DNA from 2 places in the Cetobacterium somerae genome. Region 2 is predicted to be linked to the other one. Evidence: riboswitches for the same ligand, from Rfam matches in the RefSeq annotation. Region 2 holds a riboswitch; the other holds the start of a gene.
What was found. Region 2 has a riboswitch for thiamine pyrophosphate ahead of thiS (sulfur carrier protein ThiS). Riboswitches for the same ligand answer to the same signal wherever they lie in the genome.
Positions count from the first base shown of each region.

Region 1 (16,359 bases), on a different replicon from region 2:
CAAACAACGCTGGTCAAATCGTTAACGGAGACCAAGCTATTTGGTTTGCAATGTTAAAAGATGGAGTTCATTCATTCTCATCAGCTACATATTCTGGAGCTGGAAAATTCTTAACTGGTAAATTCCCATTCATGATGTTTGGACTACCTGCTGCTGCTCTTGCAATGTACCACGAAGCAAGAAATGAAAATAAAAAAATGGCTGCTGGAATTTTATTCTCTGCTGCTCTTACTTCATTCTTAACAGGAATAACTGAACCTTTAGAGTTCTCATTCTTATTCGTTGCTCCTGTTTTATACGGAATCCACTGTATCTTCGCTGGACTATCATTTATGTTAATGAACATGTTTGGTGTTAGAATTGGTATGACATTCTCTGGTGGAGTTATTGACTATATTATGTTTGGAGTTCTTCCTGGAACTGAGGGATTTGAAACTAACTGGCCAATGGTTATTATTGTCGGTTTAGGATTCTCTGTAATCTATTACTTCGGATTCAGATTCTTTATTAGAAAATTCAATTTAGCTACTCCTGGAAGAGAAGTTGGTACTGAAGTTGATGATCAACCTAAAGCTGAAGGTAGTGAATTAGCTACTCTTGTTCTTGCTGCTCTAGGAGGAAAAGAAAATGTTATTTCTGTCGACGCTTGTATCACTAGATTAAGACTTGAAGTTAAAGATACTGCTCTTGTAAACGATGCAGAATTAAAAAGACTTGGAGCTTCTGGAGTTCTAAAAGTTGGACAAAATGGAGTTCAAGCGATATTTGGTGCTAAAGCTCAATTTATAGCAAATGATATAAAAGCTTTATAATATTCATAAAAAAAATATGAGTGCAGAGTTAATTCTCTGCACTCATATTTTTTATATTCATTATTTTACTAAAATAATTATCAATTTCATCTTGAGTTTTTTCATTATAATCTTCAAGTTGTTTCTTTACAAGATTTTCAATATATTTTATTTCTTCTTTAACAGTTGGATAATATAGAGGTGATTCTTTTAAAGGAGTTGAATAAAACTCTAAATTTTTTCCTTTTTTCTTTCCTATATAATTAAACCATGAAAAGAAAATTTTAGAGTTTAAGTATCCTAAAATATAGTATAAATTAATCTCTTCTGTTTTTGCAGTTAAATAATATATATCCGCACTTCCATAAAACTCTTTTTCTGTATAGGCGAAATTATTAGTTTTACATCTTTGTCTAACTATAATTTTAGGTTTTAAAAAAATATCTTCATCCCTAGCCCATTGTAACTCCCACCAATTTATTCTATTATTTATAACCTCTCTTCGCATAGATAGTTTACTCTTATAATCCAATAAATAATTTGTGACTACATCATCTAATTTAGACTTGCCATTTAAATACATAATCCAAAATGGTGGTTTTTTTGATATTTCATATTTACCTATATCTCTATTTTTATAAAATGGTTTTAAATATTTTTTAAACTCCTCTTTATACTCATCAAAAACAAAAACCTTATCCGCTCCACTCACTATCCCTTGATTAATATTTACAAGGTCACCTAAAATAACATTACTTTTTTCTCTAATTTTCTTTATATTTTCTTTCCAAAAAGGAGGAATTAATGCAATTTTACTATGTTCCTCTGTAAAAATATTTTCTTGTTCAATAGAATACTCGATATCATCATCATTTACAGATATCTCTAAGTTTTCTCTATTTTTCTGCCAATAAAAAATTATATTGTGTTGTCCAATAGCATCTTTAAATATTGAATAACTATAATTTTCCAATCTAAAGAAACTACCTTCTAACTTCATTTTTTCTCTTATTCCTTCTGCACTATCAGCTTTTAACCAATAATTAGTAGTTAAATATACTAAAATACCTCCGTCTTTTAATATATCAATACCTTTATCTATAAAGAAATAGAAATAATCCATTTTCGGTTTATAGTATTTTTTTCCAAAAGCGGTTTCTTTTATTGTGTGAAAAATTTCTTTATGATTTTTTTCTCCTAAATATGGTGGATTTCCTATTACTATATCATACTTTTCATCTATTTTTTCATATAATGAATCACACTCTTTTAGATTTAATTTCCCAAATACCCCATATTTAAAGAAAAGAGCCTCAGCTCTTTTTTCTAATAGTTTTAATGCATTTAAATCTACATCAAATCCCGTTATCCAATTTTCACTGTATCTATACTCTCCAAAAATTTCTTTTGAAATTTTTAACAATTCCTCTAATAATGCTAATAAAAGATTTCCAGAACCACATGATATATCTATTACTTTTATATTTAATATATCTTCTTTTGAATTATTTTCTAAATATTTCTTCAAAGCTACTTTACTCATACTACTAGCATATTTTTCTGGTGTGTATATCTTATAATTGTATTCCACTTAATCCCTCCTAAAGAGCTTTAAGTTACCTTCACCCTCTATCAATATAATCCCATCTCTATATAAATCTAATATCGCTAAAAATATATATACCAAATGTGTTCTATTCTCTGCTCTTCGGAAAAGATCTACTACAACCTTTTCGGAAGAATAAAGAATAACCTTTATTCTATCCATCTCTTCTTTCAAGGAATATCTTTTTTCAACTTCAATTTCTAAATATTCCTCATCTTTTGGTAAATATTTTACATAACTATTAAACATATCTTGAAGTTTTAAACTAGTTAAATCAAACTCTTTGGGAATATTTTTGGTTATTTTTCTCCCCTCTTTTCTAGTATAAGAAATATTATATTCACATTCAATACTTGATATCACTTGTGCAACTTCTTTAAATACTTTATAATCTTCTAATCTTCTTTTTAGATCCTTTTCTTTTTCCTCTTCCTTTTCAACACTTAGTATAGATACTGCTTTTATCTCTAATAGTTCCGATGCAATTTCTAAAAACTCCACCTTTACACTTAAACTATCACTTTGTGCTTTCTCTATAAATTGAAGATATTCATCTATTATCTGAGATATTTTTATTTCAGATATTTTCATTTTCTTCTTTTCTATAAGATGTAGTAAAAGGTCTAAAGGGCCTTCAAAGTTATCTATTTTTAATACAATCTCCATCTGCTTTTACCCTTACCTTTTCTTTCCAATTTAAAACATCATTTTTTATTGTTTCTTTTAATTCATCCATTGAATTAAATTTTTTTTCTTGTCTTAAAAACTCTATTAAAGAAACATATATTCTTTTCCCATATATATCTTTATCAAAATCTAATATATGAACCTCAATACTTCTTTCATCAGGTTTCAATGTTGGATTTTTTCCTATATTAATAACTGCATGCCACCAATTTTGTTCACCTTCTATTTTAACTCTTCCTCCGTATATACCAAAAGGAGGATATATTTTATTTAATATTTTTAAATTTGCTGTAGGAAACCCCATTATTCTTCCTAACTTTCTTCCATGAACAACTTCACCAATAATTAAAAATGGTTGACCTAAACATCTATTAGCTATATCCAAATTCCCCGTTGCTAACATTTCTCTTATAAATGTTGAACTTATAATCTGCTCTTTAATTTTTACAGGCTCTATTATATTTACAAAAATTTTATATTGCTTTCCCAATTGTCTTAAATTTTCAACTGTACCTTTTCCTCCCTTTCCAAAAGAAAAGTTAAACCCTACATATATTTCCTTTGCTTTTAATAAATCTGCTAAAACTCTTTCTACAAATATCTGAGGGGTCATATTAGAAAATTCTTGAGTAAAAGGTTGAAGTATTAAATAGTCTACTCCTAAAGATTCTATTATATGAACTTTCTCTTCTAAAGAGCTAATTAATTTAGGTGCTTTTACTCTATTTGTTACTTCCATTGGATGATTTAAAAAAGTAAAAACAACTGATTCCCCACCAGTTTCTTTAGCTTTTTTTACGGCTTGAGAAATTAATTCTCTATGTCCCATATGAATTCCATCAAAAGCACCTATAGCTACATATGTATTTTCAAATTTTTCTTTAGTTAGCAAAATATCCTCTATTATTTTCATTGTACTCCCCTTATGCTTCCCTTTCTTTTTCTAAAAGTTCATTATGTATTTCTTCTAATCTCCTAAATCTATTTCTAATTCCAGATTTAGATATTCCTATCATCTCTGCTAACTCTTGTAATGAAGCCTCTGGATTTTCTAACCTTAAAAATGCTATCTCTTCCAAAACTGGACTCAATTCATTCAATCCAATTTTATATCCAATATAGTTTATCATTTTTACCTGTTTTCTAGCTGTATCCAAAGTTTTAGTTTCGTTGGCAACTTCCCAGTTCATCTCTCTAATAGTTTTATTTTTTAAATCTTTTATCATGGTTGTCTCTTCATAATTATAAAACTCTTTCATCGAACCAATTAAAACTATTATATCCATAATATCCTCTGCATTTCTCATATACACAAGAGGTTTATTTCTTTTTATTGTTTTATAAACTTTTTTTTCAAGTTTCACTAAAAGATTATATAACTCATCTGCTAATTCATCACTATCAACAAAAAAATCTAAAGCATACTCTTTTTCAGGAGATTTTATATAACCACATCCCAAAAACATCCCTCTTATAAATCCTTTTTCAACCTCTTCACTCACTTCATCTCCATTAGATGAATATTTTTCTAAACTTTCAATAAACTTTTTTATTCCAGGTTGTGATGGAATACTTATTACATAAGTGTTATGCTCTCCAAATTTTTTACTTTTAGAAAATTTTATAAAAATCTTTAAGTTTGTTAACTTTTTTAGCATAAAATAAATTCTTTCAGCTATCTCTTTATTTTCTAATTTCAACTCTATGCTGTTTTGATTAATAGCATGTTTTAATAAGAGTATCGCTCTTATCTCGGCGTATTTTTCATCTTCATTCAAGTCGCAACGATGAAGTATTTCATTTTTAACTTTATAAGTATACGACACAATCTCCTCCTACTTTGTTTCAGCCCAATTCTGTCCTATAGAGCTATTTACTTCTAATTTAACTTTAGAGAATTGAATACTTTCTCTCATTATTTTTTCTATTTTTTCCTTGTATTCTAAAACCTTTTCTTTTTCTACCTCAAATATCAATTCGTCATGAACTTGAAGCAACATATGTATATCTTCTTTATCTTTTAATAAGTCATATAAATTTATCATAACCTTTTTTAAAACTTCAGCAGCAGTTCCTTGAATCACTGTATTCACAGCCATTCTTTCTGCTTGATTTTTTATAACTCTATTTTTCGAGTTGATTCCTTCTATTATTCTTTTTCTCTTAAAATATGTCTCAACATATCCATGTTCTTCAGCATATTCAATTATCTCTTTCTCTAAATGTTTAACTGCTGGATACTGTTCAAAATATCTTGTTATATAATCTGAAGCTTCTTTTGGTGTTATTTTTAATTCTTGAGATAATCCAAAGGCTGTCTTACCATATATTATGCTAAAGTTCACTGTTTTAGCAGCATCTCTTTGCTCTCTTGTCACTAAAGCATCTTCTGATAAGTCAAAGATTTTTCTAGCTGTTAAGCTATGTAAATCTAAATTCTCAGAGTATGCTTCTATTAAATTTGTATCTTGTGATATTTCAGCTAAAACTCTTAATTCTATTTGAGAATAATCTATTCCCAATAAAACAGAGCCATCTTTGGCTATAAATCCTGCTCTTATTTTCATTCCCTCTTCAGTTCTCACTGGAATATTTTGAAGATTTGGGTCTGATGATGATAATCTTCCTGTTGCTGTACCTGTTTGATTAAAAGTTGTATGTAATCTATTATTTTCATCAACCATTTTTGGAAGAGGATCAACATAAGTTGATTTTAATTTACTTAATTTTCTAAACTCTAAAATAGATTTAGCTATTTCATACCCTTGTTCAGCCAATTTTTCTAAAACCTCACTGTCAGTTGAGAATCCTGTTTTAGTTTTTTTCACTGGGGGAATATTTAAATTAATAAATAAAACCTCACCTAATTGTTTAGGTGAATTAATATTAAATTCCCCTTCTGCTTCCTCATATATTTTTTTTGTTAACTCATCTATTCTACTTTCTAATTCTAAGCTATATTTAGAGAAATATTCTGGTGATATTTTTATTCCCTCAATTTCCATATCAGCTAATACTCTAATCAAAGGCATCTCTGTTTCTTTTAAAACATTATATAGATTATTATTTTCCAATTCTTTTACAAGCTCTGGGTAAGCAACAAGCATTCCCCTTGTTCTTTTTGTAAGAAACTTTCCATAATCTTCATCAGATATATCCTCTATTTTTGTTTTTCCAAAAACTTCACTATACTTTTCTACGTCCTCTTCTATAACATTTTTTAACATTACTTCAATCTCTTCTCTAGTTTGAGATGTTAATAAATGATAAGCTAACATTGTATCAAAATCCATATTTTTTACAAAATATCCATGTCTTAAAAAGTTTTTAAACCCATATGATATAAATTTATTATTTGAATTTAAAACTTCCTTAAAATAATTTTTACTTTCTTCATCTTTTAACGGCAAAAAGTAATCTTTATTTTTTAAAGATACTGCCGCACCTTTTTCTCCCCAATAAATAGATATTTCACTATCTGAGTTTAATTTTTCTTTTATTTTAATTCCTTCTAATACAAAAAATCCTTTTTCCTCAAGTATTTCAGGTGCCCCTTGAAAACTAAATAATCCTAGCTGCATTCCATTCTGTGAAACTGGTTGAGCTATTACTTGACTTTGTCCATCCTCTAAATTCATCTTTTTTATTAGAGATTTAAATTCTAATGTTTTAAAGAGTTCTAAAAGTTTTTTATCATCTTTTTTATACTCTAATTCATCTGCCTTTATACCTAAATTTAATAGTTCAATTGTTGCTAGCTCACGACTTATAAAAGCTAACTCCTTATCCTCAATTAGATTATTTACTAAAGATTTTCCTATTCCAGGAAGTTCAGTTAAAAAATCTATATTTTCATAAATTCCTTCTAAATTCCCATATTTCTCTAACATTGGAATAGCTTTTTTAGAACCAATTTTTCTTACTCCTGGAATTCCATCACTTGTATCTCCAATTAATCCAAATAAATCTGGAATCATTTTTGGTTTTACTCCTAGCTGTTCAATAACATCCTCTTCAGTAGATAGTATTTTCAATCCTCCACCATCACCTTTTCCTAAAAGAGCTATGTTCACATGCGAATCTAAAATCTGAGATAAATCTTTATCTCCTGTTATTATATAAGATTCAATACCCTCAGCTCCTAACTCTTTAGCCAAGCTTCCCAATACATCATCTGCCTCATATCCATCTATCTTAAATTTTTTTATTCCAAAACAATCTAAAAGCTCTTCTATTCTAGGTATTTGAGCCACTAAATCTTCTGGCGCAGCATCCCTTTGAGCTTTATATTCCTTATATATTTCACTTCTTTTTAAAGTGGCTCTTTTTACATCAAAAGCAGCCCCTATATAATCAGGATTTAATTGATTTATAATACTCATAAGAGTATTCACAAATCCATATACCGCTCCCGTTGGTTCGTTTTTAGTTCTAAAATTTAAATTTCCATAAAAAGCTCTATACATTATTGCACTCACATCTAATAAAACTGCTTTTTTCATTTTTTCCCCTTTCTATAATTTACATTTTTCATAATATTATACCATATTCAATACCTTAGTTAAAAAAATTATTTTATAAATAAATATTATTTTTTTTATTTTTCTGTTATAATCTCTGTGTATAAACTAAAATGTAGGAGGTATTTATGAATCTAGTTGTATTAATTGGACGTTTAACTAGAGATCCTGAACTTAAATTTGGTCAAAGCGGAAAAGCATACTCAAGATTTAGTTTAGCAGTTGATAGACCTTTTTCTAAAGGAGAAGCTGACTTTATTAACTGTGTTGCTTTTGGAAAAACAGCTGAACTTATCGGTGAATACTTAAGAAAAGGTAGAAAAGTTGCTGTTAACGGTAGACTTCAAATGAATAGATATGAGGTAAACGGAGAAAAAAGAACATCTTATGATGTACTTGTAGAAAGTATGGAATTTGTTGAAGGAAGAGGAGAATCATCTGCACCATCTGATTTTGCTCCAACACCATCTTATTCAGCACCTAAAGTTGCTGAGCAATCTTCTAACGATGACTTTGGTGGATCATCTTTTGATGAAGATGAGTTTCCATTCTAATAATTGAATAATATTTTAAACTACTAGGGGTGCCTTTTGGCTGAGATTTACCCTTAGAACCTGATCTAGTTAATACTAGCGTAGGGAAGTAGTTAATTATCACTTTTATTTTATAATTGTGGATATAAGCTATTTTCCTATTTTTTGGAAGATAGCTTTTTTTATTTATAAAAATTTTAATAGGAGGTTTTTTATGTTTTCAAAAGAATTATATAAAAATGCTAAAGAAATTTGGGATAGTTACTATTCTCATCCATTTGTAAAAGGTATTGGTGAAGGATCTCTAGAAAAAGATAAATTTAAATTTTATATTATTCAGGATTATATTTATCTTCTTGATTATGCAAAACTTTTTGCATTAGGTGTTATTAAAAGTAAAAATGAAAATGATATGAAAAAATTTGCCTCTCTTACAGATGGTATATTAAATTCTGAAATGGGTATACATCGAGTTTATATGAAAAAATTAGGAATTACTGAACAAGATATTATTTTAGAAAAACCAACTCTTGATAATACATCATATACTAGTTATATGCTTTCAGTTGCCCATTGTGGTGATATAAAAGAAATAGCAGTTGCAGCTCTTTCTTGTATGTGGAGTTATGAAATGATTGGACTAAAGTTAAAAGAAATTTACGGTTCTAATGATGACTTCTATGGGGAATGGATTGAATGTTACTCATCTTCTAGATACAAAGAATTAACTAACTGGAACATTGAACTTGTTGAAAAGTATTGTCAAAATATATCTGAAGAAGAAAAAGAACACTTAAAAACTATTTTTATTAATTGTAGTATTTATGAATATAAATTCTGGGATATGTCATATAAGGGGTCTTTTTAAAATGTACATACTTGAAGCAAAAAATCTAACTTTTAAATACGATAATCATAACTATATTTTGGATAATCTTTCTTTTAATATTCAAAAAAATGAACTAATTAGTATTGTGGGGGGAAGTGGTTGCGGAAAATCAACAATCATCAAAATATTGGCTGGAATCGAAAAAGATTTTAATGGTATTGTTCAACTAAAAAGTACATCCTATATGCCTCAATCTGACACTCTACTTCCTTGGAGAACTATTTTAGAGAATATTCTTTTACCTATCGAGATAAAAAAGGGAGATAAAAAAAAGGAAAGTGAAAAAGCTAAATCTCTTTTAAAAAGATTTAATTTATTAGAGTATTCAAATAATTATCCAAAAGAACTTTCAGGAGGAATGAAGCAACGTATTTCACTTATTCGGACACTTATGAGTGATAGTGATCTACTTCTTTTAGATGAGCCTTTTTCCGCTTTAGATGCTATTACGCGGGAAGATTTGCAAAATTGGCTTTTAAATACAGTTTCAATATTAAATAAAAGTATGATTTTTATTACTCATGATATTGATGAAGCAATTTTTCTTTCTCATAGAATTTTTGTTTGTCAAAAAAAGCCACTTTCAAAATTTAAAGAATTTTTTGTACCGAAAAATATAACTCTTGAAGAAAAGTTAAAATTACGAAAAGAAATTCTTTCTATTATTAAGGGAGATGATTTTTATGAAAAAAATTAATTTTTCCCTTCTCTCTTTATTTTCTTTTATTATATTATGGGAGATTGTAGGGAGATATATTAATAAAGGATATATCCTCCCTACTCCTTTAAATATACTAAAAAAAATTTGGATTCTTAAGGAAAGCCTTTTCTTTGTTCACTTACCGGCTACACTTAATATTGCAATTATTTCTTTAATTTTTACTATTTTATTAGGAATATTTTTAGCTATTTCTATGGATTTTAGTCATATAGTATACAGCTGTATTCATCCTTTAATTATAACTAGTCAAACTATTCCTATTACTGCTTTAGCACCTATTTTTATTCTATGGTTTGGCTACTCTATTTGGAGTAAAGTTATAGTTTCTGTAATTATATCTTTTTTTCCGGTTACAATAACTATATATAACGGCTTACAAAATATAGAAAAAGATGAGATTAATTATTTCAAGAGTCTCAACGCAAGTAAATCTCAAATTTTTTTTAAATTAAAACTACCTCGAGCTCTTCCCAGTTTTTTTTCTGCTCTTAAAATGAGCATTCCTCTTGTTTTAATCGGAGCAGCCATTGGTGAGTGGCTAGGTGCTACATCTGGTCTTGGATATTTTAGTAAAAGAATGATGTCTCAATTAGACGGTGCGGGAGTTTTTGCACCAATAGTTATAATCTCTTTACTTGCTATCGGTTTAGTGCAAATTATAAATATATTTGAAAATACAATATTACATTGGAGGAATAAATGAAAAAAATACTTACTATTTTAATAATGATTATTTTATTGGTTAGTTGTAAATCAAAAAAAGAAAATAATTTAAAAGAAGTTTCTATAATTTTAGATTGGTATCCTAATGCTGTTCACTCCTTTCTTTATACCGCTATTGAAAAAGGGTATTTTAAAGATGAAGGAATAAAACTAAATATAATTTATCCATCCTCACCTAGTGACTCTTTAACTTTGCCTGCTGCTAAAAAAGCAGATATAGGAATTTCCTATTTAAATAGTGTTATTATGGCAAGAGCTAATGAGAATGTTCCTATAAAATCATTCGGAGCAATACTTCAGAGATCTGTTAATACAGTTATCTCTTTAAAAGAAAAAAATATAACATCTCCAAAAGATTTTCAAAATAAAATTGCAGGTACTAGCGGTGGAGTTCTTTCAGAAACATATTTAAAATCAATGATGAAATCTCAAAATTTAGATCCTAACTCTTTAAAAATTACTGATGTAGGATTTGAACTTTTAACATCTATGATTACAAATCAAGTTGATTTTACAATTGGAAATATGATTAATCATGAAGTTCCTGTCATTAAAGAAAAGGGTATAGAAATAAACTATTTTTTAATTGACAACTTTGGAATACCTCAAGCATACGAGCTTGTCTTAGTCGCTAACGATGAGCTTTTAAATCAAAATAAAGAAACTTATACAAAAGTTCTAAAAGCTATGCAAAAAGGATTTGAAGATGTTAAGAATAATCCTCATGATTCTTTAAATCTTCTTCTTTCAAAACAAGCTGTTGATCAATTTCCACTAAGTGAAACTGTAGAAAAGGAAAGTTTGGAAATTTTATTACCAATAATGGAAACACCTCAAAATAAATTTTTAACTCAAACTAAGAAAATTTGGGAAAATAATGTTAATTGGTTATATGAAAACGGCATCATTCAAAAAAAACTTCCAGCTGAAAATTTTATATATCAATTTTAAATTTTTTAATATATAATACCCTTTAGAAATAAATTTTTGGAGGGATTATTTTGAAACAAATTCGCTCTCTTTGGAGAGAAAATAGAAGTGAAATTCTATCTATTTTTACGATTGCTTTACCTACTATTGTAGATATGTTTGTACAAACGTTACTTGGTTTTTTTGATTTAATTATGGTTGGACGATTAGGACCGGAAGCTATTGCTTCTGTTGGTTTAGGAACTGCTCCAATTCTAACTGTTATTCCAATATTTTTTGCAATCAGTGTTGGGACTACGGCTATGGTCAGTCGTGCATTTGGAGCTAAAAATTATAATGAAGCTAAAGAGGGGATGAGTCAAAGTTTAATCTTAGGAGTTCCTGCTGCTTTTATTGTTACTTTTATCTTTATTATTTTTGGTAAAAATATTCTTGGAATTATTAGTAAAAATCAACCTATCACAGACGCTTTAAGTTATTTAAAAGTTGTCTCTTTAGGAATTCCTTTTTTATGTTTTAATATTATTTTTTCATATGGATTTAGATCTATTAATAAAGCTAAAATCCCAATGATTAATAATACAATTAGTATTTTTTCTAATATATTACTTAATTATATCTTTATCTTTGTTTTAAATCTTGGAGTTTTTGGTGCTGGAGTAGCTACAACAATATCTAGAGGAATAGTTACTTTAATATTTTCTTTCTTAATAATATATAAAAAAAATTATTGTATTGCATTAAGTAAAAAAGATTTTAAAATAAATAAAGAGATTTGTAGACGACTTTTAAAAGTTGGATTACCTTCTGCTGGAGAACAAGGAATATTCAGAATTGGAATGCTTATTTTTGAAGCTATGGTTATAAACTTAGGAACATTACAATATGCAGCACATAAAATAGCTTTAACTGCAGAGTCATTTTCTTTCAATCTAGGACTAGGATTTTCTGTTGCTGGTACTGCTCTTGTTGGACAGCACTTAGGAGCAAAACAGTATCAAGAAGCGAAAAAAGCTGGCTATTTAAACATGTTTTTAGCTATGGGAGTTATGACTGCATTTGGATTTATTTTTATGATTTTTCCAAAATTTGTAATTTCAATGTTTACAAAGGAACAATCTATAGTTCCTATGGCTAGTTCTGCTCTTAGAATCGTATCTATTGCTCAGCCTATTTTAGCAGTTTCAATGGTTTTAAGTGGCGCTTTAAGAGGAGCTGGAGATACTAAATCTGTTCTTTGGATTACATCTATTGGTATGTTTTTAGTCAGAATTCCACTTACATATCTATTCTTATATGTATTTAACTTTGGTTTAAATGGTGCTTGGATGGTAATGATTGTAGATTTAACATATCGGGGGTTAGCGTGTTTGTATAGATTTAGACAAGGTAAATGGAGGTATATTGAAGTATAATTATGATAATACAAATTTTTGGAAAAAAGAACTGTAACGAAACTAAAAAAGTTCAAAGATTTTTTAAAGAAAGAGGAATTAAAACTCAATTTATTGATTTACTTGAGAAAGCTCCCTCAAAAAAAGAATTTGAAAACTTCTTAAAATACTATGATTTAAATGACTTTTTAGATACTGAAGGAAAAGAGTATAAAAAAAGAAACCTAGAATATATGGTTTATGATACAATGGATCTACTTCTAGAGAGTCCTATTCTTTTTAAAACTCCTATTGTTAGGTCAGATAAAGGTGTTATTTTAGGATACAATCTCGAAAAATTAAAAAATATATAATAAAAAATCCTCATTAAAGAAACTATCTTCAATGAGGATTTTTTATTACTCATATTTAATTAAAGCTTTTCTATATTTCTCTTTAAACCACGTTCTTAACTCTAGCGGTTCTAATATTTCAACTTCATCTAAAAAAAAGCTAAAATATCTCTTTGCTTTTTCATGTGAACATTCCAATATATATTCATCTTTATCAATTTTTATAATTTGTGGTCTGTTTGTTTCTATTTCATTAAATATCTTTTTTCCAGCTGTTGTTAATTTAATCTTAATATACTGTCCAAAGGATATAAAAGGATCAAAATTCTCTTTCATTTTATCTATAAACTCTTTATCCCTTAACTTAAAAGATGTATTTTTTATATAAATTGATTTTATATATTTAATCTTATAGTTTTTCCATTTTGCTTCTCTCAAATTATAACAAAATAGATAATTCATAACCTCTAGCTTAGAACTTTCAATCAAATATGGTTCAACTTCAATATTTTTTTCATCTCGAAAAACTATCTTTATTATTCTTTTCTCTTTTATTGAATAATTTATTCTTTCAACTATGTCTTTAAATAAAAAATATTCTCTCTTTTTCTTTCCTAAACTAGCATATTCAATTAAAATTTCTCTAAAAAACTCCGATTCATTTTGAATATTATTTTCCTCTAAAAAATTATAATACCCTTCTAAATTTTTTTTATTTAAATTAAATTGAATAACAGAAGTTTCTCCTTTATAAGGATAAACAAATTTTTTCTGCTGATTTTCCTTTATTTTTTCTGCATATATATAATTTAATAAAGTATTTTTTTTTATAAAAAATTCTTCAATATCATTTTCTAAAATTTCAACTATTTTTCTAGGTAATGTCACTCTTATTTTTTTTTCCATATTTCACTCCAATGAAATCATTATATAGTCGCTATTATATCATGAAAATAACTATTTTTTTATAAATTTATTTATGATATAGTTATAATATAAATATTCTAGGAGGTTTTACTTTGGATATCGTATATGAAATAAAACAAAAATACAATAGTTTTTCTCAAAAAGAAAAATATGTCGCTGATTATATACTTAAACATAAAGATAATATTGAAAATATATCAATTACCAACCTTTCAAAAGCAACAGGAGCATCTACCTCTACAATAACTAGATTTTCTAAAAAAATTAATTGCGATAGTTTTGTTCAAATGAAAATTAAGTTAAATACAACTTTTAACAACTCTCTTCCTAAAGAAAGTGATCTTTTCTCAGCTGTTCATAATTATTATACGGAGGTAATCGAAAAAACAAACCAATTAATCAATAAAAAACTTATTTTAAAAGTTGTTGAAGAGATAAAAAAAGCTAAAAGAATTTATATATATGGAGTGGGAAGCTCTGGACTTACTGCACATGAATTTATGCAAAGACTTTTAAGAATGGGATTTAACGTTTCTAGTATCACTGATTCTCATATGATGATTATAAATAGTGCTATTGTTTCAGCTGATGACCTTGTTATTGGAATATCTATTTCTGGAGAAACAAAAGAGATTATAGATTCTTTGAGAGTTTCTCAAAAAAATGGTGCCCATACAATTGGAGTTACAAGTTTTCCTAATAGTTCTATTAAAAAATTTTCCAACGATTTAATTTTGATTTGTGCTTCAGATTTTATTCATAAAAGAGATTTTATTAACACTCAATTCTCAACTATGTATCTTTTTGACCTAATCTCTACAATTCTTTTATCCAACAAGGATTTAAGAAAAAAAATGCAATTAACAATTGAAGCAATTTTAAAATAAACAGCTTAAAAGCTGTTTTTTTGTTGTAATTTTAATATTTATGTGATATATTCATACTATAATTAATGAAAATTATTTTCATATATGTATATTTGTATGAAAATAATTTATGCAACAGGAGGTTACTATGTTTAAAAATTTACAAAAAATTGGTAAATCATTTATGCTTCCAATAGCTATTTTACCAGCTGCTGGATTACTTTTAGGAATTGGAGGAGCTCTTTCAAACGCAAACACTGTTAATGCTTATCCTTTCTTAAATATACCAATTCTACAAGGTATTTTACAAGTTATGTCTGCTTCTGGAGAAGTTATTTTTGCTAATCTAGCTCTTATTATGTGTATTGGACTTGCTATTGGATTAGCTAAAAAAGATAAAGGAACAGCTGGTTTAGCTGGTGCTGTAGCTTTTTTAGTTATGAATGCTTCTATTAAAGGATTAATTACAGCATTTAAACCTGAAGTAGGGTCTATCGACACAGGTGTTGTTGGAGCTATTGTTATAGGTTCTTTAGTAGCTTACCTACATAATAAATATAGCAATATTAAACTGCCTGCTGTTCTTGGTTTCTTTGGTGGATCAAGATTTGTTCCTATTGTTTCTTCTTTTGCAGCAATCGGAATTGGTATAATATTTTTCTTAACATGGCCAACATTCCAAGGATGGCTAACATCTGCTGGAAAGTCAATTGCCAGTTTAGGAATTTTTGGAACTTTCCTTTATGGTTTTCTTTTAAGACTAAGTGGAGCTGTTGGATTACATCACATGATTTATCCTTTATTTTGGTATACTGAGCTTGGCGGAACTGCTCAAGTTGCTGGAAAAACTATTGTTGGAGCTCAGAATATTTTCTTTGCTCAATTAGCTGATCCTAATCATACTGGTCTATTTACTGAGGGAACTAGATTTTTTGCTGGACGTTTTGCTACTATGATGTTTGGTCTTCCAGCTGCTTGTTTAGCTATGTACCATTGCACACCTCTAAATAAAAGAAAACTTGTTGGTGGATTATTTTTAGGAGCTGCAATTACATCTTTTATCACAGGAATTACAGAACCTATCGAATTTATGTTTTTATTTGTTGCTCCTTGGTTATATGGAGTTCATGCATTCTTTGATGGTTTATCTTTTCTTGTAGCTGATTTATTAAATATATCTATTGGAAATACATTCTCTGGAGGTTTAATAGACTTTACTCTTTTTGGTGTTCTACAAGGAAACGAAGCGACTAATTGGATGTATGTTTTAATAATTGGAGCGATCTGGTTTGCTCTATATTATTTTTCTTTTGTATTCTTAATTAAACGTTTCAACATTGCAACTCCCGGTAGAGAGGGAGATGATGAAGAGATTAAAATAGTAACTAAAGATTCTCTTTTTGAAACATCTAAAGAAGTTTTAGCTGCTCTTGGTGGAAA
Region 1 covers NZ_CP092519.1:1,207,266-1,223,624, forward strand. The annotation lists gene ptsG (glucose-specific PTS transporter subunit IIBC) at 1-812, shown strand, start outside; gene MKD34_RS05510 (Eco57I restriction-modification methylase domain-containing protein) at 841-2,382, opposite strand; gene MKD34_RS05515 (segregation and condensation protein A) at 2,383-3,063, opposite strand; gene MKD34_RS05520 (bifunctional riboflavin kinase/FAD synthetase) at 3,038-3,997, opposite strand; gene whiA (DNA-binding protein WhiA) at 4,008-4,910, opposite strand; gene polA (DNA polymerase I) at 4,920-7,586, opposite strand; gene MKD34_RS05535 (single-stranded DNA-binding protein) at 7,733-8,158, shown strand; TPP riboswitch at 8,174-8,262, shown strand; gene tenA (thiaminase II) at 8,352-9,005, shown strand; gene MKD34_RS05545 (ATP-binding cassette domain-containing protein) at 9,007-9,723, shown strand; gene MKD34_RS05550 (ABC transporter permease) at 9,710-10,450, shown strand; gene MKD34_RS05555 (ABC transporter substrate-binding protein) at 10,447-11,421, shown strand; gene MKD34_RS05560 (MATE family efflux transporter) at 11,472-12,815, shown strand; gene MKD34_RS05565 (arsenate reductase family protein) at 12,818-13,147, shown strand; gene MKD34_RS05570 (WYL domain-containing protein) at 13,193-14,032, opposite strand; gene MKD34_RS05575 (MurR/RpiR family transcriptional regulator) at 14,146-14,940, shown strand; gene MKD34_RS05580 (PTS transporter subunit EIIC) at 15,068-16,359, shown strand, end outside.
Region 1: linked by a shared signal. The riboswitch ahead of tenA (thiaminase II) and the one ahead of thiS (sulfur carrier protein ThiS) in region 2 are both predicted to bind thiamine pyrophosphate.

Region 2 (16,359 bases):
TCCTGCCCCAGCTAAATGTGTATGAGATTTTCTTCCAATTTTGTCAATACTACAAGCATCTGTAGATCCTGCTCCAATATCAATTATTGCCAATGGTTTTCCTGTTCCAGGAGTAGTTAAAGCTCCTTTTATAGCCATATCTGCTTCAACTCCACCAACTTCAACTTCAATACCTAATTCACTCTTTATCAATTTTGCCAAATTTTCCATTTGATTTTTCTCAGTTCCTACCATTACTGCTAAACCTACAGCATTTTCAAGCATAAACTCTCCAGCTAAGCCACCTTTTATTCTTTGAGGAACAAAAGTGTCAACTGCTAATAAATCTTTTATTTTTATATCCTGTATACTCTCACCTGTAAATTTACTCATAGTATTTTTTACATTTCTCAGCATTCCACCTACGTTTGTTCCATCTTCACCAAAAATATCTTGTACATTTAAAGTAGATATTTTATCCATGATTTTTTGAGCGCCCTCTTGTATACCTACTTCTTCAGTCGTTTTACAACCTTTTATATAGATATTTCCAGCTGGAATAATTTTTTCTTTAACATCTCCTTGAGGAGTTTTTATTACAACACCCGATCTATTTCCTATAAGAGCTTTTGATAAGGGAACCACTTTTTTAGTTTCTTCTGAATTTAAATTAAAAATTGTTGCTATTCCATATGGATTTGAAATTTTCTCAATAACTTTTCCTTTTTCAGCTACTTCAACACAGCATTTAACACCTAAAGGTATTTTTTCAACCAACTGAACTTCATCAACTATCGGAATTTTTATTAATAATCTATTATTTACAAGAACTCCATCATCTCTTTGTAAAATAGCGCCTTTGACTTTTACACCTCTATTCATTTCACAATTTAAAATTTTTGCTATTTCTAAAAAATTTTTATCTTTAGCTGCTATAACAATATACTCTTCATCTAACGAAGTAAAATTTAGTTCTTTTAGGTTATCTATATTAATTGTTAAACCTATTCCTATTCCACAACCTCCTGGGGTATCTGGATTATGCCCAATCATAGTGGATTCTGTTATTATTGTTTCTGTTATTGTTTCCATTGAAACATCACCAATTACTGGTGTAGCTTCATTTATTCTAATCAAATTTAAATCTTCTAATTTTAAATCTAATTTTTCTAATAATAAGAAAATTGCTTTTTTTATTCCTTCTATATTTTCTTCAGTTCCCTTTAAACCCGTAGTTTTATAAAGAGAACTATCTAAAAACTCGACTTTAGAATTACTAACTTTGGCTAAAGCTACTTCAGTAGTAGCATTTCCTATATCAATACCCGCAATAATTTTCATAATTAAATTGCTCCTAATCTTTTCTTAACTTTCCTCTTTTTTCATAAATTTCTGCAGCTTCTCTAACAAAATTTGCATTTACAATTGCACCATATTTATTTTCTAATTCATCAGCTATAGCTAAAAGCTCCTCTTTAGACGATCTATTTGGTCTTAAAGCATTATAAATTTCTAATATTCTTTCGTCTGAAATTTTTACTAATTCACTGGCTCTTTGAAAATTTCTTTTTATCGTTGGTTGCCCTGCTGTTTCAGCTACTTCTCCTTGAAGATTAAGTGTTTCTGAAGAGATTCTAATATCTTGAGCTTTAACATTTTCATCTAAAACGTTTTCTAAAGTGATATCATCTAACGTTTTTCCAGTTGGAGTTTTTAACCACTCTTTTCTCTTCTCTCCTAAAGGATAATCTAATTCGATATTAATTTTTTTGTTCATCTTTCATCTCCTTATTCAAAAGTATATTCTAACTCTTCAGGTTTCTCGTTCTCTTTTACATGTTTTGTTTCTTTTATATGTAATAACGCTGCTTTTGCTTGATATTTTGGTCTTACCATTTGGTCACTTATAACAGGTACTGGATTTGGCGATTCCCCTTTAGCATATTTAGCTGCATTTTTACCTATCAATCTAAAAATTTCTGGTGTTAAAAGAGGGGCTTGGGGAAATAATTCTAGATTATTTAACGGAAGTAAATCCTTTTGATGTATAACCGTTGTTCCTTTAGATTGTATTCCTATCCCTATTCCAGATCCACTTAATTTAGCTGCATCATTTGCTATAAAACAAACATCTGATGTTCTGTTTATACGTACTACTCTAGCTATCAATCCTTCTTCTTCTATTCCTGCAATTAACTCCATTAAAACTACATCATGAGGAATATCTGTTATTGTTTTATGTTGATATTTTTTAAAAGCTGGAGCTAGTCCTATAACTACCTCTTCTATTCTATCACCTTTTTTTGCAATTCCAACCTCTTTTATTTTTATTTCCATTTTTTCCTCCTATTCAATACTCTCTGGCTTTATTGCTGTTGGAATATTAGAAATTTCATTCCATCTCTCTTCACTAATTCTGTAACCACTTCCTGGTCCCATATAATCATTCTTATCATTTATTGCACTTACAATTTTAAAGTCTTTATTTAAAATTGCTGAAGTTTGAAGATAATCTCCTGAAACTCTTTGTTTTAACATATTTAACACATTTTCAGCAACATCTTTAAATCCACTTTTGCTTAAAGCTTTTACTAAATCTAAACCTGTTATTCCTCTTTTCAAAAGTTCTTCAGCCCCTTTTAAATCTTGAACAACATCTCTAACTGGCATATCTTTACTACCATGAGCATAAGTTGCTGCGTACACTTCTTCATCTGTTATTTCTGGTAAATCTAATTCTTTAAATAATCCTTGAATTGCTTTTGCTGCTTTATTTCTTATTTTTATTACTTCATCTTCAGAAACTGGTCTCAAACCACCATCAACTTTCAAATCTCTTTGTAAAATATTGTAGTCATCAAAATCCTCAGCATCAAAATTTGATCCTGCAAACATATTATCATAGTTTGGTACTGCACTGTACCCAGAAAATATAAAGTCTGTTCCTGGTAACATCTGCATTAGAGTTCTTGCCGTTCTTCTTATATCAGAGTGAGAAAAAGTTTGATCATTAGCTGAAGCACATTCTAAATCTAAAAGCATTGCTATTAAGTTCTCTCCTAAAACTGCTCTTATACCTCCTGGTAAAGCTCCTGGCATTCCTATGCAACTTACTGCACCATTTTGTAATCCTTGAACACCTGCTCCTCTTGTTATATAAATACATCTTGTCTCTAAGTACAGCATAGATTTCCCCTCTGAGTACCCCATTAAAGCTTCTGATCCTGTACCTGAAGTGAATCTCATTTTTAATCCTCTTGAAGCATAAGCCGATGCTAAAAATGCCTTAGACCATGGCGTATCATCTCCATCAGTAAATACTTGCTCTGTTCCATAAACTGAAACTGTCTCTGCATAGCTTGTAAATCCTTTCATTCCAAGTTCTAGCTCTGTTGCTTCCTCAACTGAACATTGAGTTAGTACTCCACCTCTTCCCACTTGAGAACCAACAAAAATTGCAATAGCATTAAATGGTGCATATCTTACAATTCCCACTGTTGTTTCTTGTTCATCAAAACCTCTTATTGCAGCTTCTGCTGCATCTGCTGCAATTTGAACTGGATTATCTCTTAAATTTGTTACATGACATTGATTCGAAGGAGTTTTTCTAGCTCTCATTTTTTGAACAGCCATCATCATTTCTACAACGTTTAAATGACTAATAACTTCTACCATCTTTGCCGGTGTTATTCCTGTTGTTATTTTTAAAATATCTTCTTTTTTTACATTTATATCAACCAATTTTTTCGCTATTTCAAGCGTTGATAACTTCATAGCTTCCTCAGCATAGCTTAAATCAATTGCATAATCAGCTATAAAAAGATCAATCATATCAAAATCTTCTCTTTTTTTACCATCTAATTCAATTATTTTTCCATCTTTAATTGCAAGACTTGATTTAGGATCTAAAGGACTATCCATAGCTATTAATCCTTCTTCCTTCCACTCACCTATAAACCCATCTTTATTTACTGCACGTTCACTTAAAACCTCAAAACGTTTTGATCTCATCGTTCCTCCTATAAATTATAAAGAATTTAATGCTGCTTTTGCTATCTCCATGTCCTCTTCTACAGTTCCACCGCTTACTCCAACGGCTCCTACAATTTCATCATTTATAATAATTGGGAATCCTCCACCAAAAGTTATTATTCTAGAGTTATTTGTCAAATTTAAACCATATAGACTTTGCCCTGGTAAAACTACTTCACTAAGCTCATTTGTACCACTCTTTAATGCCCATGCTGTAAAAGCCTTATTAATTGCTATATCAACACTTGTTACAAAAGCTTCATCCATTCTTTCTAAATACAATAAATTACCACCATTATCTACTACTGAAAACACAACTGGGACTTTTATTTCTATTGCTTTTTTTAATGCTGCTTTACCCATTTTTTTTGAAGCTTCTAAAGTAATTTGATTAAAACTCTTAATAATCATAACTTTTCCTCCCTATACTTTTTATTTTTTTGTTCGTATATCGAATATTAACAACTTTTTCTATATACTTCAAGGTAATAATCAATCTTAGATTTGTACTTTTTTGTCATTTTTTATATTTTTGATTTTTTTTTACCATTTTTAGGTATTTTTTTACCTTGTTTACATTCTATTTTTTTGTTACTCTTAAATTGAAACAAGAATTACTTTATTTCGGGAGGAGATTATTAATGAGATTTTATGATTATTTAATGCCTAGTGTTAACTTTTTTGGCCCTGGATGCCTTAGTGTAGTTGGGGATAGAGCTCAAATACTTAATGGAAAAAAAGCTTTAATCGTTACTGATAAATTTTTACACTCTTTAAAAGATGGAGCTGTAGAAAAAACTATAAAGTATTTAAACGAAGCTGGAATAGAAAGTGTTGTATTTGACAATGTTGAGCCTAATCCTAAAGATACAAATGTGTATGAAGGTGCAGATATGTATAAAAAAGAAGGGTGTGACATGATAATAACTGTAGGTGGAGGTTCTCCTCATGACTGCGGTAAAGGTATCGGAATAGCTGTTACACATCCTGGTGATATTTGTGACTACGCTGGAATTGAGACTCTTATAAATCCACTTCCTCCTATTATAGCTATTAACACAACTGCTGGAACTGCTTCTGAAGTTACTAGACATGCTGTTATTACTAATACTAAAACTAAAGTTAAATTTGTTATTGTAAGTTGGAGAAATCTGCCTCAAGTTTCTATCAATGACCCACTACTTATGGTTGGAAAACCCGCTGGTTTAACTGCTGCAACAGGTATGGACGCTCTTACTCATGCTATTGAAGCTTATGTTTCTAAAGATGCCAATCCTGTTACAGATGCTGCTGCTATTCAAGCAATAAAATTAATTTCACAAAATTTAAGACAAGCTGTTGCTAATGGTGAAAACTTGAAAGCTAGAGAAAATATGGCCTATGGATCGCTTTTAGCAGGTATGGCTTTTAATAATGGAAACTTAGGATATGTTCATGCTATGGCTCATCAATTAGGTGGACTTTATGATATGCCACATGGTGTTGCTAACGCTATGTTACTTCCTCATGTTTGTCGTTACAATATGATTGCTAATCCTGAAAAGTTTGCTGATATAGCTGAATTTATGGGAGAGAAAACAGATGGACTTTCTGTTATTGAAGCTGCTGAAAAATCAATTGAAGCTATTTTTAGACTTTCAGGAGATGTTGGAATTCCTAAAAGTTTAAAAGAAGCTGGAGTTAAAGAGGAAGATATTGAACTTATGTCTAGCAATGCTTTAAAAGATGGAAATGCATTTAGTAATCCAAGAAAAGGTAATGAGAGAGATATTGCAAATATTTTTAAAAGTGCTATGTAATAAATAAAAGACCTCCAATGGGAGGTCTTTTTTAATATGATGAACTATACGGTTGACTATAATAAGGTTTATTATATTGTTGATTTGTATTATACTGAGGTTGATTATATTGTGGTTGGCTATATTGCGGTTGATTATTATAATATGGTTGCTGGTTTGTATCTTTTATAGCCTGAGTTTGATCTTGAACTGAACCAACTAATGCACCTGCTGCTGCACCTATACCTGCTCCTAAAAGAGTTGCTCCAGTATCTCCACCTATCGCTTGTCCTAAAAGAGCTCCTGCTCCTGCTCCAACTGTTGTTGAACCAATTGTATTTGATCCAACATTAGAACATCCTGATAAAAGTACTACAGATAAAACTGATAATATTAGATATTTTTTCATATTAACTCCTTTCTTATATAACTTTTCATAATTTTAAAACGTTTCTACATCTATTACCATTGGAAAAAAAGGTATTTTTAACACTTTAAAAATTTTATAATTTTTATTTTGTGGAACACTCTCATCTATATAAATATTGACTCCACTAAAAATTATTTTTCTATTTTTACCAAGATTTTTATTTTGTGCCTCCGTTAACAGTTCAACCTGAACACTAAAAATAACAGGACATCACTTACTACCTTTTGTACTTTCTAAATACAACTTTATATCTTTGATGTTTTTCTTTTCTAAATAGTTTAAAACTTCTTGAGTAATTTCTATCTTCATTAATTATTCCTCTACAATAATAGTTCTATTTATCATAAACTTTATAAGAGAGAATAAAAAGAATGGAGAGGCTAATCCAAAAGTTATTACAACTAAAACTGTCCATCCTAGTAAAAATAATAAACTATCTGCAAATCCTACATCACATCTTAATCTTCTTGCCATTTTTTCTTCACCTCTTTTATTTATTTTATTCTATAATAATATATTTTTTCTTTTAATTTTACAAGATTTTTTCTAAACATCTCTTTGATTTTATAGACATTAAATAATTAATATTGTATAATAAAAAGATAAAATAAAAGAAAAGTAAGGAGTTATAATAATGACAAAAGAACTATTTAAAGGAAGTGTAGTTTTAAATCCTGTTCCTGCTGTAGTTATAACATCTAGAAATAAAGATGGTGTTAATAACGCATTTACCGTTGCATGGACGGGTACTATCTGTACTAATCCTCCTATGCTTTCTATCTCTATTAGACCTGAGAGATTATCATATGAATATATTAAAGAAACAATGGAGTTTACAGTTAACTTACCAAATACTTTCCAAGTAAGAGAAACTGACTATTGTGGTGTTATTTCTGGAAGAGATGTTGATAAAATTAAACATCTAGGGCTTACTGCTAAACCTGGAGAACATGTTAACTCTCCGTATTTAGAGGAGTTTCCTATCAATATCGAATGTAAAGTTAAGCAAATTATTCCACTAGGAACACATGATTTATTTTTAGCTGAAGTTGTTGGTTCACATATCAATAAAAATATCATTGATGAAAAAGGCAAAATTCATTTTGAATGGGCTAATCTAATTAATTATTGTCATGGTGAATATTTTCCAATGTCAAAAAAACCTATTGGTCAATTTGGATTCTCTGTTGCTAAAAATCCTTTACTAATAGAAAAATATAAGCATATAAAATCTTATACAGAATATAGAGATGAAAAAAACAATAAAAAACCTAAAAAAAAGGTTAAAAGTAAGGTTAAAAAGAAAAAATAAAATACAATATAAAAGAGCAGATGGGCAGCTTATAACCCATCTGCTCTTTAATTTACAAAAGGAGTGTCGCATGTTTCAAAAATTTAAATTCGAAAAAAGTTTTATTAAAATGTTAATGTCTTTAGCTATTCCTATTATTTTACAAAGTTTGATTACTGCATCATTAAATCTTCTTGATAATATCATGGTTGGAAAGCTTGGAGAAAGTGAAATCGCTGCAGTTGGTTTATCAAATCAATTTTATATGATTTTCTTCTATTCAGTAGCTGGTGTAGGAATGGGAGCCTCTATTTTCATGTCTCAACTTTGGGGTAAAAAAGATGTCAAAAAAATACATGAATTTTTAGATCTCTCTCTTTTAATCTCACTTGGAGTTTCAATATTTTTTGCTGCAATTGCTTTAATTTTTCCAGCGAATATAATTCATATTTTTTTAAATGATCCAACTGTTACGTCTCTAGGAGTTAGTTATTTAAGAATAGTTGCTGTGAGTTATATTCTATCATCTATAACTCTAGCTTATTCAATGGCTTTAAGAAGTACTGCTCAAACTAAACTCCCTATGTACGGAAGTATTGTTGGAATTGCTTTTAATGGTCTTTTAAATTATTTATTTATATTTGGTAAATTCGGTGCTCCTAAGATGGGAGTTGCTGGTGCTGCTTTAGGAACAACTATCTCTAGAACTATGGAACTAGGGTTTCTTTTATTCATGATTTATAATTATAATAATGTAATTGCAACAAAATTCCACGGTTTAAAAGAACTTTCTATAAAAAAATTAAAAGAATTCTTTAAAATTGCATCTCCAGTTATTTTTAACGATATTATGTGGATTTTAGGAATTTCAACTTATTCTATTGCTTATGCTAAACTTGGAGTTAACGCAACTGCAACTATGCAAATTGCAATTACTGTTAACAATATGTTTAATATCTTTGGTATAGGTATTGGAGCTGCTTCTGCTATAATAATTGGTAATAAAATTGGAGCTGGCTTAAAAGATGAGGCGTACTCTCTTTCAATAAAGATATCTCAATTTGGAGTTTTATTAGGAGTAGCTATCGGAATTATTTTCTACTTTATCTCTCCTCTTTTTGTTGGAGTCTTTAAAATAACTCCTGAAACAGCTAAAAATGTAATTACTGTTTTAAAAATAATGGCATTCTTTATTCCTGCAAGATTTTATGCTATTATACAAGTAATAGGTACTTTAAGAGGTGGTGGAGATGTTGTTTATGCAATTGCAACTGAAATGATTGGAATTTGGATTATAGGAATTCCTATGGCCTTTGCTGCTATTCACTTCATCCCGGGATTATCTATAACAACATTATACTTTATAATCTGTTTAGAAGAACTTGTTAAATGTGCCATAACATACCCACGTGTTATGTCATATAAATGGATTAGAAGTTTAGTTTAATTTAGGAGGATTTATGATATCTTTAATTATTTTACTTGTCGGAGTTATTTTTTTGGTTTTAGGAGCAAATTCTCTTGTTGATGGAGCTTCTGTTATAGCTAAAAGATTCAATATTCCTAATATTGTTATTGGACTTACCATCGTAGCTTTTGGAACTTCTGCTCCTGAACTTGTTGTAAATGTCATTTCTGCATTAAATGGCAAAAGTGCTATCACATTAGGAAATGTTATAGGAAGTAATGTTATTAATATTCTTGTTATTTTAGGTATTACAGCTATTATCTACCCTTTAACAGTTGCGAGAAACACTGTTAAATTTGAAATACCTATAGCACTTTTTGCTTCAATTTTAACATATGTTTTAGCTAAAAATGGAGTCTTAAGTAAAATTGATGGATTTATATTATTAGGATTTTTTATATTATTTCTTATGTATAATGCCTATTTAACAGTTATGAATAGAGAAGAGAGCGAATTAGAAGTAAAAAATTATACCTTACCTATAGCTACTGGTGTAACGATACTTGGCTTTATTCTTTTAGTTTTTGGAGGAAAATTTATTGTTGACTCTGCTGTTGATCTGGCTAGAAACTTTGGAATTTCTGAAAGAGTTATTTCTGTAACAGTTGTTTCTTTAGGAACATCTTTACCAGAGTTAGCAACTTCTGTTGTTGCTGCATTTAAGAAAAATACTGATATTGCAATAGGAAATGTTGTAGGTTCTAACATCTTTAATACATTTTTTATTCTAGGGATATCTGCTGTTATTACCCCTATCGATGTTCCTACTACTGCATTTATTGATTTAATTTTAAATATAGTTGCTTCAATTCTTCTTTTAGCATTTGTTTTAAGAAACTATAGATTAAATAGAATTCACGGTCTTCTATTTTTAACAGTATACTCAACTTATTTATACTCTCTTTTTAAATAGGAGTTAAAAAGGAGGAGATTAAAATTAAAATAATCTACAATAATGATAAGCCTGCTATAGGAATTGTTCAAATTATACATGGTATGAGTGAATACTCTAAAAGATATTTGAGCTTTACAGATTTTTTAAATAAAAATAGATATATAGTTGTTTTATCTGATCATAGAGGACATGGAGAAGAGGCTCTTAAAAATGGAACCTTAGGACTTTTTAGTAGTTCTTTTGATATTTTAGTTTTTGATCAAGTTAATATAAGTAAAAATTTAAAAGAGCAGTTCCCTAATCTCCCTTTTTATATTTTAGGACATAGTATGGGATCCTTTATAGCTCAGAAACATATGAAAGTATATTCTAAAGAAAAATTTAATTATATTTTTATGGGTAGTTGTTATGAAAGAAAATTCATGACTTTTATTGGTAAAGCTCTTTTTAAATCTATATCTCTTTTAACAGATAATCCTAAAAAAATTTTTAATAATATCATTTTTCTAGGAACTAATTCAAAAATTAAAGATAAAGATAAAAACAGCTCATCTTGGTTAAGTAGAGATCCAAAAGTTGTAAAAGAATTTTTAGATAATCCTCATTGTGGATTTAGTTATACTCCAAAATTTTATTATAATTTTTTAGATTTTTTATCTAAACTTTATAATAAAGATAGCTTTAATTTTGTTAATAGAACAACTCCTATTTTAATTATTTCAGGTGAGGATGATCCTATTGGACTTTATGGTTTAGGGGTTAAATCTCTTTATAATTTTTATTTAAATTTAGGTTTTAGCAAACTTTCTTTAAAATTATATAAAGATTGCAGACATGAAATTTTAAATGAACTTAATAAAAATCAAGTATATGACGATATACTACTCTGGATGAAAAAAGAAGGAAAAGTTTAACTTTTCCTTCTTTTGTTATTTTAATACTTTTCCTTTTAAAAATTTAAACTCTGATATTAAACTTCTATGCTCTAATTTTTTTATGTCTTGACTATTAAGCTTAAAAAAATACTGAATTAAAGGCCCTACACATAGTGAAGAAACTACTGTTCCTACTCCTATTGTTCCTCCTAAAATATATCCAAGACCTAAAACAACAATTTCTATACAAGTTTTTATTTTCCATAAGGGATGACTTGATTTTTTAGTTAAAATTACCATTAATCCGTCTCTTGGACCACATCCAAGACCTGTAGATATATAAACATAACAACCATAGCTAAATATAAGTATTCCTATTATTAAAATTAATATTTTTTTTAATAATATATCTCCTTTAGGTATTATATCTAAATAGATATACATATCTATAAATACTCCTACTAATAAAAAATTTATTACAGTTCCGCTTCCAATCGGTTGCTTTAAAAAAATACTAAATAAAACAACGAAAGCTCCTACTAAAAGATTCGCTTCTCCTAGTGTTATTCCAATAGTTCTATTCAACCCTTGATTTAAAACATCCCACGGTGATAATCCTAAATTTGAATTTAAAATAGTTACAACTCCCAATGCACACAATAATAATCCTAACATTAACTTCAAATACCTTAACATCTCTTGCTTCATAGTCTTTCCTTTCATAATTTTGCTTGAAATATTATATCACTTTTCTAAAAAAAATAAAATTTTATTTGATTTTTTTTTTATTTGATGTAAAATGTTCTTGCTAGGGGTGCCGTTTTGGCTGAGAGACTTTGAAAAAAGTTAACCCTTCGAACCTGATTTGGTTAAAACCAACGTAGGGAAGCTATTTTATCAAGTTATTATTATATAACTGATTAAAAGGCTATACTCTATTGGGTATAGCTTTTTTTTATAAAATAGCCACCTTAACAATAAAAAGGAGGTAATTTATTTTGAATTTTAAATTTAATGGCGAATCCCTATCTATCGATTCTACTAGCACAATTAGAGACTTTATTCATTCTTTAAATTTAAATACTGACAGTCTCATTATTTTACTCAATAACAACATTATAAAAAAAGAACAACTTGATATTACTATTGAAGAAGGATATTCAATTGAAGTCTTAAATTTTGTATGTGGAGGTTAATTATGGATAAATTATTTATAGGTGGAATAGAATTTAATAATCGTCTTATTACAGGTAGTGGAAAATTTTCAAAATATTCATTAATCAATGAAATGTTAAATAAATGCGGCAGTGAAATGATTACGGTCGCACTAAGAAGAGTTGATGTCACTGGAAAAAGTGAAAATATTTTAGAATATATTCCACAAAACATCAAACTTCTTCCTAACACAAGTGGAGCAAGAAATGCTGAAGAAGCTATTAAAATTGCAAGAATTGCTAGAGAAGCTGGTTGTGGTGATTTTATAAAAATTGAAATTATAAGTGATATGAAATACTTGATGCCAGATAATGAAGAAACTATAAAAGCTACTGAAGTACTTGCTAAAGAAGGATTTATTGTTATGCCATATATCAATCCAGATTTAATTGTCGCTAAAAAATTAGAAGTTGCTGGAGCAGCAGCTATTATGCCACTTGGTGCTCCTATTGGATCAAATAAAGGACTTCTAACAAAGCCAATGATTGAAATTCTTGTTGAAAATTGTACTCTTCCTATTATTGTTGATGCTGGAATTGGAAAACCCTCTCACGCATGTGAAGCTATGGAAATGGGGTGCAGTGCCGTTTTAGTCGATACTGCTATTGCAACTAGTGGTGATCCTGTAAAAATGTCCATAGCTTTTAATAAAGCTGTTCAAGCTGGACGAGAAGCTTACCTAGCTAAGTGTGGTAAAATTAATAATAGCGCTATTGCTTCTTCTCCTCTTACTGGATTTTTAAGGGATTAGTGAGAACTTATGGATAAATTTTTACAACATTATAAATCTTTTAATTATGAAATTTTTTTTGAAAAATTAAGCACCTCTGATATAGAAAATATTATTAAAAATAGTGGAGATAAAATTCTTGAAGACTTAGAATTTTTAGCTTTGCTTTCTCCAAAAGCTTCAAACTTATTGGAAAAAATGGCTTTAAAAGCTAATACTATAACTGAGCAATATTTTGGTAAAGAAATTCATATCTATGCACCTTTATATATTTCAAATATTTGTGATAATGAATGCAGTTACTGTGGCTTTAAACATTCAAATCCAATTAAAAGGCGTCATTTAACTCTTGAAGAAATTGAAAAAGAAGCTATTTTTATCTCTGAAACTCTTGGAATTCATAGCATTATTTTATTAACTGGAGAAAGCTCTATAAATTCTATAGAGTATTTAAAAAATTCGATTAAAATTTTAAAAAAATATTTTTCTACTGTTATAATTGAAGTCCAACCTCTTTCACAAGAAGAATATAACATTCTATATGAAGTTGGACTCGATGGTGTCACTGTTTATCAAGAGTGTTACCATAAAGAGACATACTCTAAATATCATCTAAAAGGAAATAAAACAGATTATAGCTACAGATTAGAAACTCCTAAAAGAGCAGCTCTAGCCAATTTAAGATCCATTAATATTGGCACTCTATTTGGACTTGGAAACCCTGTTGAAGAAGCATTTTTAGCGGGTATGCATCTAAAATATTTAATAAATAATTTCTTAGGCTCTCAATTTTCTATATCTCTTCCTAGGATCAAAGAAGCTTATAGAAATATTAAACCTGAAAATATTGTAAACGATAAGGAATTTGTACAGTTTATCTTAGCTTATCGTTTGGCTTTTCCTATGGTTGGAATAAATATTTCAACTAGAGAAGGACAAAATTTTAGAGATAATTTACTACCTTTAGGAGTCACTAAATATTCTGCTGGTTCCGTTACAGAAGTAGGAGGATACTCTCTTTCAAATAACTCAGAACCTCAGTTTGAAACAGATGACCATAGAAGCGTACAAGAGATTGTTTCTATGCTAAAAACTAAGGGATATCAACCTATTTTTAAAGATTGGGAAGGTAGTTTATGATTAAAATAGGTATTGCTGGTTGCGGTGGTATAGGTTCAAATGTAGCTATGAACCTAGTTAGAGCAGGTATTAAAAATTTTATTTTAGTCGATTTCGATAAAATTGAAGAAACTAATTTAAATAGACAATTTTATTTTGAAAATCAAATAGGATTATACAAAGCTCCTACATTGATAAAAAATCTAAAATCTATTAATGAAAATTTAAACATTGATTTTTTCGTAGAAAAAATTGATAAAAATAATATCTTAGATTTTTTTTCAGACTGTGATATCATTATTGAAGCTTTTGATAAAAAAGAATTTAAAACTCTTTTAATTGAAAACTACTCGACTAAATATATTATATCTGCAAATGGTATCGGTGGAAGAGATTTAAAAAATATAAAAAATTTAACATTTAATAAACTAACTGTGATTGGGGATTTTTATAGTGATATAAAAATTTATCAAACATATTCGACTAAAGTTATGTTTATTGCGTGTCTTATGGCAAATAAAGTTTTAGATATAATAGGAGGATTTTCCGATGAAAAAATTTGATTTACCCATTGGAGTTTATGCAATAACAGATTCTAAATCTGGAAAAAATAAAAAATTTTTAGAATATTGTGAAGACCTTTTAAAAGGCGGAGCTAAAATCATACAATACAGAGAAAAAAAGAGAGATTTAAAACTTCTTTTAGAAGAAGCTAAAGCTTTAAGAAAGTTGACACTAAAATATAATGCAACTTTTATAGTTAACGACTATCTTGATATTGCTCTTTTATCGGAAGCTGATGGAATTCATATTGGACAAGACGATCTTCCTATAAAAGACGTTAGAAAAATTTTAGGTGAAAATAAAATTATTGGAATTTCTACTCACAATCCTCAAGAAGCACAACAAGCCATTATAGATGGGGCTGATTATATTGGAGTAGGACCAATTTTTTATACAGAAACTAAAGAGGATGTATGTGCTCTAGTTACTTTAGAATATTTGGATTTTGTTAACAAAAATATTAAATTACCTTATGTTGCAATTGGTGGAATCAAAGAAAATAATATAGATAAAGTTCTTGCTCTAGGAGCAAAGTCTATTTGTCTTGTTTCTGAATTAGTTGGTGCAGAAAACACTCTTGAAACTACTAAAAGAATTAACAATATGATTATACATTGGCATAAAAATTAATAAAAAAAACCTCTAAGTAAAATTAGAGGTTTTTTTACAGACCTAATACAATTCTATTATTCATTAAATTACATTTATCTTCAAGTTCTTTTAGTTTCAATTTACTAGTGTAAATAAAATCTTTATTTTTAAAAACTATAACTTCTTCTTTATAATCTAAAACTTCTATCAGTTGGATATTAATTATAGTTCCTCTATCTAATTTATAAAAAATATTTGTATGAATAATTTTTTCCTCTACTTCAGAGAAATTTTTCTTTATATCAAAAATTTCTGAATTTGTTAAATGAAATTCTGTTCTCCTTGAAACACTTGAATATGTGATATAATTTACTTCTGAAAAATTGTATATACCTCTTTTAAAACTGTCAAAAAGATAAAAAGAGTTTATTTTACTCTCTTTTTTCTCTAACTGCTGTATACACTCTTCTAGCTCAAAAATATCTTTCCTAATTAAACAATCATTTACTAAGTTACTTAAAAATAATTTTCGCATCTCCCTAGTTTCATTTTCTCCAACTAATGCAATTACTTTTAAATTTCTTTTTTTATATTCAATTAATTTTTCATCTATATTTTCTGTTTTTGAGTCAATTATAATAACATCAACATTTTGAATTTCATCGCTATTTTTTCTTAAGTCAATACATTTATAAGGAATAACTTCATTTAAAATTATTTTCAAATTATTATCTACATCTATCCCTAATATCATTTAAATCAACTCCTCATATAAAGAGTCTAATCTAATTTTACTGACTATACTTCCTATTTTATTAGAAAGGTCTAATAAAAAATTTTGTTCTTCTATTGTTAGAGGCGTATCTCCTTCTTCAACAAAAATTAAAGCAATATATTTATTCTCGTTAAATTCAATTCTGTAAGCTGAACTATACTCTTCTAGTTTTATCATATCTTTTGAAATAACAATTTCATTATCATCACCTTCTGTAATAAATTCTTTATACTCTTCTGGATCAAAAAGTATTTTTACTTTTACATCTACTAATGTTACATTTTTTAAAATTTCTTTTTGTAGAAGTTTTTCAAAGGTTTTTACATCTCTAACTAAACATAGCCTATTATATATTTTATCAACCGCTTCATTTTTATATTTCATTATACCTTCAATAATATTCGTATAAAAATCTAAAATAATTATGGTTCCTAAAATTACAGCTGGCTCTGTTAAAGTTTTAAAATAGAAAAGAGATATATAGCTCAAGGTTACACCTATAGAATATCTTATAGCTCTCATTACATTTTCTGTATATATCTTAAAAATATAAAAAACAAGACACCAATAAATATAACAAATCTCCATTAATTCTATAAAGTAATATAAATTTCTCT
Region 2 covers NZ_CP092520.1:514,480-530,838, forward strand. The annotation lists gene MKD34_RS11380 (diol dehydratase reactivase subunit alpha) at 1-1,320, opposite strand, end outside; gene MKD34_RS11385 (diol dehydratase small subunit) at 1,334-1,756, opposite strand; gene MKD34_RS11390 (propanediol/glycerol family dehydratase medium subunit) at 1,768-2,316, opposite strand; gene MKD34_RS11395 (propanediol/glycerol family dehydratase large subunit) at 2,326-3,990, opposite strand; gene MKD34_RS11400 (GlcG/HbpS family heme-binding protein) at 4,006-4,422, opposite strand; gene MKD34_RS11405 (iron-containing alcohol dehydrogenase) at 4,653-5,810, shown strand; gene MKD34_RS11410 (YMGG-like glycine zipper-containing protein) at 5,842-6,198, opposite strand; gene MKD34_RS11415 (DUF6693 family protein) at 6,532-6,693, opposite strand; gene MKD34_RS11420 (flavin reductase family protein) at 6,854-7,531, shown strand; gene MKD34_RS11425 (MATE family efflux transporter) at 7,602-8,957, shown strand; gene MKD34_RS11430 (sodium:calcium antiporter) at 8,971-9,891, shown strand; gene MKD34_RS11435 (serine aminopeptidase domain-containing protein) at 9,975-10,787, shown strand; gene MKD34_RS11440 (YczE/YyaS/YitT family protein) at 10,803-11,456, opposite strand; TPP riboswitch at 11,549-11,652, shown strand; gene thiS (sulfur carrier protein ThiS) at 11,747-11,944, shown strand; gene MKD34_RS11450 (thiazole synthase) at 11,947-12,714, shown strand; gene thiH (2-iminoacetate synthase ThiH) at 12,724-13,833, shown strand; gene thiF (sulfur carrier protein ThiS adenylyltransferase ThiF) at 13,830-14,375, shown strand; gene thiE (thiamine phosphate synthase) at 14,362-15,006, shown strand; gene MKD34_RS11470 (LytTR family transcriptional regulator DNA-binding domain-containing protein) at 15,041-15,721, opposite strand; gene MKD34_RS11475 (hypothetical protein) at 15,722-16,359, opposite strand, start outside.